DNA from 3 places in the Arthrobacter sp. A5 genome. Region 1 is predicted to be linked to each of the others. Evidence: predicted binding sites of a transcription regulator. Region 1 holds the regulator's gene; each other region holds the start of a gene.

What was found. Region 1 encodes LexA, which represses DNA repair genes until DNA is damaged. Its sites were predicted from a motif close to TCGAACANNTGTTCGA; they were not measured.
Region 2: a site for LexA is predicted at 2,123-2,138, ahead of ACLLJI_RS04855 (DUF222 domain-containing protein). Genes of this name have one in related genera too.
Region 3: a site for LexA is predicted at 1,776-1,791, ahead of ACLLJI_RS06500 (DUF222 domain-containing protein). Genes of this name have one in related genera too.

Annotation. Positions count from the first base shown of each region.
Region 1 covers NZ_CP180316.1:1,189,420-1,193,387, reverse strand. Annotated here, with positions in the region: gene ACLLJI_RS05440 (histidinol-phosphate transaminase) at 1-249, opposite strand, end outside; gene ACLLJI_RS05435 (LysM peptidoglycan-binding domain-containing protein) at 406-807, opposite strand; gene lexA (transcriptional repressor LexA) at 1,191-1,934, shown strand; gene ACLLJI_RS05425 (ATP-dependent DNA helicase) at 1,954-3,968, opposite strand, start outside.
Region 2 covers NZ_CP180316.1:1,071,397-1,075,364, reverse strand. Annotated here, with positions in the region: gene ACLLJI_RS04855 (DUF222 domain-containing protein) at 1-2,079, opposite strand, end outside; gene ACLLJI_RS04850 (hypothetical protein) at 2,390-2,563, shown strand; gene ACLLJI_RS04845 (hypothetical protein) at 2,609-3,016, shown strand; gene ACLLJI_RS04840 (S1C family serine protease) at 3,251-3,968, opposite strand, start outside.
Region 3 covers NZ_CP180316.1:1,433,471-1,437,438, reverse strand. Annotated here, with positions in the region: gene sucB (2-oxoglutarate dehydrogenase, E2 component, dihydrolipoamide succinyltransferase) at 1-1,612, shown strand, start outside; gene ACLLJI_RS06500 (DUF222 domain-containing protein) at 1,835-3,856, shown strand.

The DNA of each region.
Region 1 (3,968 bases):
GCCGTGCCCCAAATATGCAGCCAAAGCCCGTCGCAGTTCGGTGAATTCCCGGTCCGGGTAGCGGTTGAGGCCGACCAGCACGTTGTCGACCGCCTTGAGGATGGCCTCGCGCGCATCATCGGGGACGCCGTGGGTATTTTCATTGACGTTGAGCAGGATGGGGACGTCCAGCTGAGGTGCACCATACGGGTGCAGCCCGCGCAGATCGTTCCGCAGGGGCAGCCGGTCGAGACGCTCAGTCTGATTCACGGTTCCAGTTTAAGCTCCCCGGCCGCCACGGTCGAACCGGGCCGGGAATTAAAGCTGACATAACCACCTCATCAGTCAGCTCTTAGAGGCTCACCGGCCCCAATGGTTGGCGACGCTGGTGGGCCTCACTGCTGTGCTTCAAGGCAGCCTTCGCCATCAGTTCAGCAGCGGAACGTAGACCTGCTGCCCCGGCTGGACGACTGAAGTGGTGAGACTGTTCAGCTCCAGGATGTCCGCCACAACGTCCCGCGGATCCCGTGACGGATCGCTTGCCGAGGCGATGCTCCAAAGAGTCTGGCCCGCCATGACGGTGACCTTGGAAGCGTGGACCCCCGGCGAATTTGCACCGGTGGAGGCTTGGGCCGGCGACGTAATGAACCCGGCCAGCAACAGCACAGCGATAGCGGACAGCATCAGTGGAATACCCATCAGGACCAGACGCCCGCGGCGAGTCAGTCGGAGCTGGATCTTGGATGCGGGCTGCCAGCCCTTGGAAGCCGGCCGCCGGCTCACGGAGGCGGGCCGGGCTTCGAGATTAAAGGTCGATGTGGCGTTCATTTTCTTCACCTTTCACGCTACGAGGTCCAGTTGTCCTGACCCGGCAGTGCACTTGTAGCGCCTGTAGGCGGCGCAGGGTTCAACTACCACTGGTCCAGCTAGAACATGTATTCGAAACTGTGTTCTCCAGTTGTAGCACTCACTAACGATGCATGCCAAGACCCGGTAGAACATATGTTTGAAATCAACCGGAAACTGCCCTAGATTAGAAGCAGGATCCGGCCACACGACGAGTCCACCAGAACCCACCGACATTTTGGCTGGGGGCGTTGGGGGGTGGTCAGCTCCGACCAAGCCGTAGCATACGGATGACGGGCGGAGCGGATCCGCCGGGCGCTTGTCGGCGCCGGGCCGGTTGCAGTTTCAAGAAGGGACGGCACGTCATGGCAGGTCCGGAATTCATCCTCCATAGCGGGAACCGTGCCAGCCGGGCCGGCTTTAAGGGCCTGACGGTGCGGCAAAAAAAGATCCTTGAGTGTATCCAGCGCTCCATCAGTGACAAGGGCTACCCGCCGTCCATGCGTGAGATCGGCGACGTCGTCGGGCTCGCAAGCCTGTCCAGCGTCACTCATCAGCTCTCCCAGTTGGAAAAACTGGGCTATCTGCGTCGGGACGCGAAGCGCCCCCGCGCCATGGAAGTGCTCATCCCGCTCACCCTGGACGACGGGGTCGTGGAAATCGAGGGCGTGCCATCCCCGGCAAAGCTGCGCAGCGCCAGTGGTCTGAACATGGCAGAGCTGAGCAGCGCCTCAGACACCGCCATGGTGCCTCTAGTCGGACGGATCGCCGCCGGCGGACCCATCCTGGCTGATCAGGTAGTCGAGGACGTCATGCCACTCCCACGCCAGCTCGTAGGTCATGGAGAGCTCTTTATGCTCAAGGTGACCGGCGACTCCATGATCGACGCCGCGATCTGTGACGGCGACTGGGTCGTAGTGCGCCGGCAGCAGGACGCCATCAACGGCGACATCGTGGCGGCCCTCCTCGATGACGAAGCAACCGTCAAGACGTTCCGTCAGCGGGATGGGCACACCTGGTTGCTGCCGCAGAACACCCGTTATGAACCGATAGTGGGCGACAATGCCACCATCATGGGCAAAATTGTTTCGGTGCTGCGCGCCATCTAGGCGGGCGGTCTGCCGCCGGTCAGGCCTCGGGTTTGCCTGCTTCGGCCAGCCGCTGCAGGGCGCTCATCACCAGCGCACGGTCCGTCGTGGGCCAGAATGGTGGGAGGGCCGCACGCAGAAAGCCACCGTAACGGGCCGTGGCCAGCCGTGAGTCCAGTACTGCCACCACGCCCTTGTCCGAGGACGAGCGGATCAGCCGGCCCGCGCCCTGCGCAAGCCGGACCGCCGCGTGAGTCGCCGATATCGACATGAAACCGTTCCCGCCGGCCTTGGCAACGGCGCGCGAGCGTGCGGTCATCAGCGGGTCATCCGGGCGCGGAAAGGGGATCCGGTCTATCACCACGAGCCGGCAGGACGCACCCTGCACATCAACGCCCTGCCACAGGGACATGGTGCCGAACAAACAGGTGTCCGGTTCAGCCTCGAACTGCTTGACAAGGGCGGCCATCGATGACTCCCCCTGACAGAGCACAACCACCTCCAGCCGGGACCGGAGCGCTTCCGCGGCGTCCTCTGCGGCCCGGCGGGAGGAAAAGAGGCACAGCGCCCCGCCGCCCGAAGCCCGGATCAGTGCTTCGAGTTCATCAAGCTGCTCCGCCGAGGTGCCGCGCTCCGGCTTCGCCAAATGGGCGGCCACATACAGCATCCCCTGCTTGGCGTAGTCGAACGGCGAGCCTACGTCCGCCCCGGTCCAGCTGGGCGCCCCGGGACCCAGCAGTCCCAACCCGCCGGCCGCCGGTTCAAATGCCGCGCCGACCGCGAGGGTAGCCGAGGTCAGCACAACCGTATGATCCGCGAAGAGCCCCTCCCGGAGCCGGCCGGCCACGCTCAGCGGTGCGATGTTGATCAGAGCCGGAGCCGACTCATCCGGCACGGAGTAGCCTTGCTGCGGGGTGAATCCGCCCGGTCGGGACAACCAGACCACCTCGCCGGCCTCGCGCGCCACCAGCAGCCTCTCGGCCAGTTCCAGAATCAACGTCAGGCGTGAGCGCGCCATCTGGCGTCCGCCGTCGGCATTGCCGGCGTCCCCCTTGGAATCCGACAACGCCGTCCGGCAGGCATCGCGCACCTGATCAATGGCGGTGAGCTGCTGCTCGTTCAGGCCCGAGGGCAGCAGCCCGGACGGGAGTCCGCCAAGGGCCGCCTCCAGATACCCGGCCGCGGAATTGAGTGTCTCCATCGAGATGCCCGTATTCTTCCGCGCGCTGGAGGCGGCAACGTGAATCATCTGCACAGAGAGCTGACCGCTGACAGCACCGGTAACCCGGTCCTGAAGTTCATGCGCCTCATCCACCACGACGACGTCATACTCGGGCAGGACCGCGAGGCCCTCAAACGCGCTGATCGCCAGCATCGCATGATTCGTCACGACGAGGTCCGCCTCCGCGCCACGTACCTTCGCCAGTTCGCTGAAGCATTCGAGCGCCAGTGGGCACTTCTGCGCCCCAAGACACTCCATCGACGTCACCGAAACCTGGCGCCAGGCCCGATCGCTGACCCCCGGCGTGAGTTCGTCGCGGTCTCCCGTTTCGGTGTCCTCCGCCCAGTCCCGGAGCCGGACCACCTCACGGCCCAACTGGCTGGAGGACCCGGAAGAGGCGCCGACGGGGTGAATGACGCTGGTGTCCTCGCCGAGCGCGAACAACTGGCCCTCGGAGGGCTCCTCCGACGGGAACCCGCCCTGCAGCTTATGCTTGCAGACGTAATTGCTCCGCCCCTTCACCAGCGCCACCTTCACCGGCCGCGGCAGCATTGCGGAAATCGATTCCAACAGCCGCGGAAGGTCACGGCCGACAATCTGCGCCTGCAATGCAAGCGTTGCGGTGGAGACCAGGGAAGGCTTATCGCTCTCGAGCGCATGCGCAATCAGCGGGATCAGATAGGCCAAAGATTTTCCGGTCCCTGTGCCGGCCTGGACCAGCAAATGATCACCGGTGTCGATGGAGGCGACCACGCGGCGGACCATTTCGTGCTGACCGTCACGCTGCTGGCCGCCCATGGCGTCCACCGCGGCATCGAGCAGCTCCAGGGCAA
Region 2 (3,968 bases), 120 kb from region 1:
CCAGCCGGTGCCGGGGTCGTCTTTGAGGTGGTGATCGGCTGTGCATAGGGGGCCGAGGTTGGTGTCGCTGGTTTCGCCCAGGGGCAGGGGTGTGCCGTCGGGGGCGTAGGTCTGCCGGTGGTAGGGGATGGTGTGGTCGATGTCGCAGAGTCTTGCGGGTTTGTCGCAGCCGATGCCGCGGCAGGTTTTGTCCCGGTTGATGATCCAGCGGCGCAGGTCTGCCGCGGGTTCGTAGGCTGTCCGGCCGATGGAGAGGATGGTGCCGTTTTCGGGGTGGGTGAGGATCCTGAGCCAGGAGGTTGCCTGGCCGGCGAGTTCGCGGGCCTGGTCGGCGGGGATGGGGCCGTAGCCGTTGAGGTTGCCGGGGCGTTCGTCCAGTCCCATCAGGGTCAGGACGGGGACGGTGACGGCGATCTGGGCGGGTGCGTAGCGGGGGGCCTTCCGGCCCCGGCGGCCACGGGCGGTCTTCCCGGCGTTCCCGGTGTCGGTATCGTCGGTGCAGTCGCTGGTGTCGGTGTCGTCGGGGTCGGTGTCGCTGGTGTCGGTGTCGTCGCTGGTGCCGGTGTCGTCGGGGTCGGTGTGGTCGGGGTCCAGGGCGTTGTTGAAGAGGTCGACCATGACGTCGGCGCGGTATTCGTTGATCGCGCGGGAGGGTTTCCCGCCGGGGGTGGTGCCGGTGGAGGGTTCGCCTTCGTGTTGGGCGTGGTGGGCCCAGGCGTCGATGGTTTCGTAGAAGCGCCGGGCGTCCACGGCGGGGAGGAGTGCACCGATTTCGGCCATTCCGTCGGGTTGGGCGAAGAACCAGACGTCGCGGTGGGTGCGGGCGCGTTCGTGCCGGGCGGCGAGGGGTTCGGGGTCGAGTTTCTCCGCCGTTTCGCGGGCATGCCGTTCCAGGGCTTTGGGTGTCAGGGAGGGTGCGAGGGCGGTGATCGCGTCTTCGACCGGGCCCCAGAGTTCGGCCGGGGTGGTGCCGAGTCCGGAGAGGACGGCGTGGACGCGGGCCCGGTCCAGGAGGCCCTGCTCGTGCTGGGCGAGGGTGGCAGGGAGCATGCTGGTGAGGTAGTCGCTGTTGTCCAGGAGGCGCTGGGCGCTGTAGCGGCCGATGTGCAGGGCGGCACCGATTTCCGCTGCCGCGTACCGGGAGCGTTCGCTGATCCATTCGGACCGGGCCGGCACGGTGAAGCGCCGTGGTGTTTCGGCCGGCAGCGGGGGCCGTTCTGCGGCGAACGCGGCGACGGCCCGGGTCTGGATGGCCTGGGCCCAGGACACCATTTTCCCGGCTGCGGCGGCGTAGTCGAGCTTCTGGTCGGCATCACCGCCGGCGGGGTCGGTGAGCAGCAGAGCCTCGGCGGTCCGCAGCGGGTCCAGCCTGTCGGGGTCCTCTTCGCGGACCAGGCCCGCCAACAGGGCCCGGCAGACGGACTCAACCTGCAGGTCAGCGGGGCGCACATCCGGGGACGCCAGATCACTCTCTGGCAGCACCGGTGGCTGTACATCCGCCGGTTCCACGTCCGCCGGCTGCAGGCCCGGGTCCGGCAGGCCGGGGTCCGGCAGGCCACTGTCCGCCGGTGGCTGCAGGTCCGCGGGTTGCAGGCCCGGGTCCGGCACGTCGGTGTCCCGCAGGCCAGCGGCCGGCAGGTCAGTGTCGGTAAGTGGTTGCAGGTCCGTGGGCTGCACGTCGGGGTCCGGCAGGCCGGCGGCCGGCAGGTCAGTGTCCGTAAGTGGTTGCAGGTCCGTGGGCTGCACGTCGGGGTCCGGCACGTCGGCGGCCGGGTCGTCGATCGCACCGTCATTGACAACTCGGTTATCCGCCGCGGGGTTATCCGCCGCGGGGTTATCCGCCGCGGGGTTATCCGCCGCGGGGTTATCCGCGGCGGGGATGTTCAGGGCGGCGCTGTTCACCAGGGAGTGCCGGAGGTCCTCGTCGGTGACCGGACGGCTCGGGCCCCAGATCAGTTCCGGGAGAAAAGGGACCGCGGACCCCGCAGTCAGAGTGCCTTGGACGAGGCCGCGGCGGGCGTGTTCGGGCCTCCCGAGGTATTCCTCGAGGAGCGATTCGAAACTCTGTCCGCCGGCCATACTACTAGTATATTCGCAACAGCAAAAGATTACCATAGTTAGATCGAAGATATATTCTAAATTTCCCTCCTGCAGATGCTTCATCTTTCAGGGATGCCCGTCGGTTATCCCGGCTGCCAGCGTTGCCCCGACCCTCTCTCGGCCCTCAAAGGGCCTCTGGCTTGGTGGTCCCCCTATCGACTGTGTCGGCAGGGTACGTGCTAGCAGGGAAGTGGTGGCGTCTGGGGGTTTCATGGGGGCCTCTGCCACAGCTGATCGCTCCGCCAGCCGCGGCAGCATCGCCGTCGTCCTTGATTGGTAAGCTGTCGTCATGACCAATTCGGCTCCGTCCCGAAACGGCCGCGGCCTGTTCGTCGGCATCCTGCTTGGCGCCGTGCTAGGCCTCATTTTGGGCGGCTATTTCGGAAATAGGCTGATTCCCGCGCTGATCGGTGCCGTAGTTCTGGGCGCGGCAATGTACCGGATCAATCCCGGGCGCAAATAGGGCGGTCCCCTGTTCTAAGCAGCCGCGCCGGGATAAAATCTTTACATGCCTAAGAGGCAGGATCCCGAACCCCTTCCAGCCACGTGGCAGCGGTGTGATAACGGATTGTTGACCATGTGGTGGGATCGCTTGTGCGCACACTCCGGTCAGGAATCAGCGGCCTTGTATGCAGGCGGACTATTTGTTGAAGACCGGCGGCGGCCGATTGCACAGTGGTTTAACCCCGCGCTCGGTGCCGCCATGCTCGTGGCTCCGGAGACTTCCCCGGAGTGGCCGGTGCAGCGCTTTGGGATTTTCTATGCCCCGCCTGAGACCGGATTCGAGCGCGTGCATTCATCGCCCCATGAATGGCATCCGCGGGAGCCTCGACAGTCCCCCACCGAGCAGGAGGCGTTTCTGGCCGCAGTGGCCGAGGCGGAGCGCTTTTTGCAGGCGGAGATGAGCTTCGTCTGATTTCATTCTGCAGCCTCCGTTCTCCGGCCCAGTGAACGCCCTTTCTCTGCCGGGTTCATTTTCCGCGTGCGCAGCCGCAGCGTCCTCTTCCCCAAAGCGGTGATCCGCTTCGCCCCGGCCGCTGCGGCGATGAGCGCCGGTCCCTTCCGTCGGCGGCGGAAGGGGCCGGCAACCAGCCTGCGGTCGCCGTCGTCGTAATCTTCTGCTCCCACAAACCTGGCGTGATATCGGCATTCAGTGGGTGTCCACCATTTCGCGCGGAACGGCGAAGACGTCGACCGCTGCACCGGAGCGCAGCACGGTAATGGGCAGCGGGACGCCGATGGCGTCGGAGAAGAGCAGTTTCTGCAGGCTCTCAGCGCTGGCGACAGGGCGCCGGCCGGCGCTCAGCACCAGATCGCCGCCCTTGAGTCCGGCCTGGTCGGCAGGGGACCCGGGAATGACCTCGACGACGCGCAGCCCCTGCCGCTGCCCGGTTCGCAAGACCAGGCCCGCGTTCAACGAAACCGGCGTGCTGACCAGGCCGAGGTAGGCACGTCGGACCCGTCCGTCGGTCAGCAGCGCGGAAATAATCCGGCGGGTGGTGGCGTTTATGGGCACAGCCAGCCCAAGGCCGGCCCCAGCCACCGCCGTGTTGATCCCGACGATGCGGCCGCGGGTATCTGCCAGTGCGCCGCCGGAACTGCCCGGGTTGAGGGCAGCGTCCGTTTGAATGACGTCCTCGATCACCCGTCGGTTCGGCCCGGCCCAGGTGGGGATTGAACGCCCCAGACCGCTGACGACGCCGGCCGAAACGGAGCCCGCCAGGCCCAGCGGGTTGCCGACGGCAATGACCAGCTGGCCGACGCGAAGTGTTTCGGCATCGCCGAGCGTGGCGGGCGCCGGCGTCGCCGTCCAACCGCGGATGACGGCCAGATCGGACAACGCGTCCGATCCCACAATGTCGACCTCG
Region 3 (3,968 bases), 240 kb from region 1:
CGAAGAGGCTCCCGAGGCGGCCAAAGCCGCAGCACCGGAAGCGCAAGTTTCACAGGCCGAGGCAGCAGTGCCCTCCACAGATGCCCCCATCGGTTCCGACTCCTCCGCGGCTCAGGCGGCTCCTGCCGGCGGCCCGGCTCCTTCCAAGGGTGCGGACTCCTCCAACGACGGCGAGACGCACGACGTCACTCTCCCCGCTTTGGGTGAGAGCGTGACCGAGGGAACCGTGACCCGCTGGCTCAAGGCCGTCGGCGACTCCGTTGAGGTGGATGAACCCCTCCTCGAGGTCTCCACGGACAAGGTGGACACGGAAATTCCCTCCCCCGTCGCAGGAACGCTGCAGGAAATCCGCGTCAACGAGGATGAGACCGCTGAAGTCGGCTCCGTGCTCGCCGTCATCGGATCCGGCGCCGCCGCACCTGCGGCCGAACCCGCACCGGAGGCCCAGCCGGCTGCCGAGGCCAAGCCTGCCGAGGCCAAAGAGCAGTCCGAGCCTGTCGATACCTCCAGCCCCGAGACGGGCGCCGGTAACGAGGCTCCCGCCCCGGAGGCCGAGGCTCCCTCTGCCGCACCGTCGGCACCTCCGGCCTCGGCGCCGACGGTTTTCACCCCGAAGGATTCCGCGCCGAAGAATGCGGCCGCACAGGCACCGGCCGACGGCGGCGAAGCCGGTTATGTCACCCCGTTGGTCCGCAAACTGGCCAATCAGCACGGCGTCGACTTGGCGTCCGTCACCGGCACCGGCGTCGGGGGACGCATCCGCAAGCAGGACGTCGCCGCCGCCGCCGAGGCAAAGGCCGCGCCCGCACCCAGCCTGGCTCCTGCTGCTGCCTCGGCGCCGTCCGCTCCGGCTGCTGCTGCGGGCGCGTCCGGAGCGCCTGTTTCATCACTGCGCGGCACGGTCCAGAAGGCTCCACGGATCCGTCAGGTCATCGCCCGGCGCATGCGCGAATCCCTGGATGTTTCCACCCAGCTGACGCAGGTGCATGAGGTCGATATGACCAAGATCGCCAAACTGCGCACCGCCGCAAAGGGCACGTTCCAGGCTCAGAACGACGTCAAGCTCACGTTCCTGCCGTTCATTGCCAAGGCTGTCGCCGAAGCGCTAAAACAGCACCCGAAGCTGAACGCCGCATATGACGAGGACAAGCAGGAAATCACGTACCACAACGCCGAGCATCTGGCGATCGCTGTGGATACGGACAAAGGCCTCCTGGTCCCCGTCATCGCCGATGCCGGCAACCTCAATCTTGCCGGCCTCGCTGCCAAGATTGCCGACGTCGCCTCGCGTACACGCAATAACAAGATCGGCCCGGATGAGCTCTCGGGCGGAACCTTCAGCATCACCAACATCGGTTCCGTTGGCGCGCTGTTCGATACGCCGATCATCAATCAGCCGCAGGTCGGCATCCTGGGCACCGGCGCCATTGTCAAACGTCCCGTCGTCATCACCGGCGTGGATGGCGATGACACCATCGCCATCCGCTCAATGATGTACCTGTCCTTGACATACGACCACCGCCTGGTGGACGGCGCCGACGCGGGCCGCTTCCTGCAGACCCTGCGGGCGCGACTGGAAGAGGGCAGCTTCGAGGCTGATCTGGGACTCTAAACTAATAGTTTGCTGTACCGTAAGGGCGTCCATCCCAAGGGGAAGGGCGCCCTTACAGATTTGCATGTCTCGAGACCGTAGCACCACCGGCGCGATGCTCCCAGCAGGCCACGTTGCGGCAGTGGTGACGCCCGGTCGCAGCCGAAATATTCTAAACACTTTATCGAAACTATATTCGATAAAAGACTACCGATTTGTCATGATTAGGAATATACTGGTAGTATGGCTGGCGAACAGAGTTTCGAATCGCTCCTCGAGGAATACCTCGGGAGGCCCGAACACGCCCGCCGCGGCCTCGTCCAAGGCACTCTGACTGCGGGGTCCGCGGTCCCTTTTCTCCCGGAACTGATCTGGGGCCCGAGCCGTCCGGTCACCGACGAGGACCTCCGGCACTCCCTGGTGAACATCCCCGCCGCGGATAACCCCGCGGCGGATAACCGAGTTGTCAATGACGGTGCGATCGTCGACCCGGCCGCCGACGTGCCGGACCCCGACGTGCCGGACCCCGACGTGCAGCCCACGGACCTGCAGCCCACGGCGGACAGTGGCCTGCCGGACCCCGGCCTGCCGGACCCCGGCCTGCCGGACCCGGGCCTGCAGCCGGCGGACGTGGAACCGGCGGATGTACAGCCACCGGTGCTGCCAGAGAGTGATCTGGCGTCCCCGGATGTGCGCCCCGCTGACCTGCAGGTCGAGTCCGTCTGCCGGGCCCTGTTGGCGGGCCTGGTCCGCGAAGAGGACCCCGACAGGCTGGACCCGCTGCGGACCGCCGAGGCCCTGCTGCTCACCGACCCCGCCGGCGGTGATGCCGACCAGAAGCTCGACTACGCCGCCGCAGCCGGGAAAATGGTGTCCTGGGCCCAGGCCATCCAGACCCGGGCCGTCGCCGCGTTCGCCGCAGAACGGCCCCCGCTGCCGGCCGAAACACCACGGCGCTTCACCGTGCCGGCCCGGTCCGAATGGATCAGCGAACGCTCCCGGTACGCGGCAGCGGAAATCGGTGCCGCCCTGCACATCGGCCGCTACAGCGCCCAGCGCCTCCTGGACAACAGCGACTACCTCACCAGCATGCTCCCTGCCACCCTCGCCCAGCACGAGCAGGGCCTCCTGGACCGGGCCCGCGTCCACGCCGTCCTCTCCGGACTCGGCACCACCCCGGCCGAACTCTGGGGCCCGGTCGAAGACGCGATCACCGCCCTCGCACCCTCCCTGACACCCAAAGCCCTGGAACGGCATGCCCGCGAAACGGCGGAGAAACTCGACCCCGAACCCCTCGCCGCCCGGCACGAACGCGCCCGCACCCACCGCGACGTCTGGTTCTTCGCCCAACCCGACGGAATGGCCGAAATCGGTGCACTCCTCCCCGCCGTGGACGCCCGGCGCTTCTACGAAACCATCGACGCCTGGGCCCACCACGCCCAACACGAAGGCGAACCCTCCACCGGCACCACCCCCGGCGGGAAACCCTCCCGCGCGATCAACGAATACCGCGCCGACGTCATGGTCGACCTCTTCAACAACGCCCTGGACCCCGACGACACCGACACCGACACCAGCGACGACACCGACACCAGCGACGACACCGACACCAGCGACTGCACCGACGATACCGACACCGGGAACGCCGGGAAGACCGGCACCGGGAACGCCGGGAAGACCGGCACCAACACCGGGAACGCCGGGAAGACCGCCCGTGGCCGCCGGGGCCGGAAGGCCCCCCGCTACGCACCCGCCCAGATCGCCGTCACCGTCCCCGTCCTGACCCTGATGGGACTGGACGAACGCCCCGGCAACCTCAACGGCTACGGCCCCATCCCCGCCGACCAGGCCCGCGAACTCGCCGGCCAGGCAACCTCCTGGCTCAGGATCCTCACCCACCCCGAAAACGGCACCATCCTCTCCATCGGCCGGACAGCCTACGAACCCGCGGCAGACCTGCGCCGCTGGATCATCAACCGGGACAAAACCTGCCGCGGCATCGGCTGCGACAAACCCGCAAGACTCTGCGACATCGACCACACCATCCCCTACCACCGGCAGACCTACGCCCCCGACGGCACACCCCTGCCCCTGGGCGAAACCAGCGACACCAACCTCGGCCCCCTATGCACAGCCGATCACCACCTCAAAGACGACCCCGGCACCGGCTGGACCGTCACCCAACCAACCCCCGGCGTCTTCATCCACACCTCACCCACCGGACGCGTCTACCCCAACAACCCCGAACCACCACCACCCTTCTGACGCCGCCCCAACAATTGGGATATCGGATATATCCTGTGCGGCATTCGAGTCGCGGTTGGTAAGCACCATAGTTTCGTCCCATTCGAATCTCCGACTCAATCCTGACTGTTGG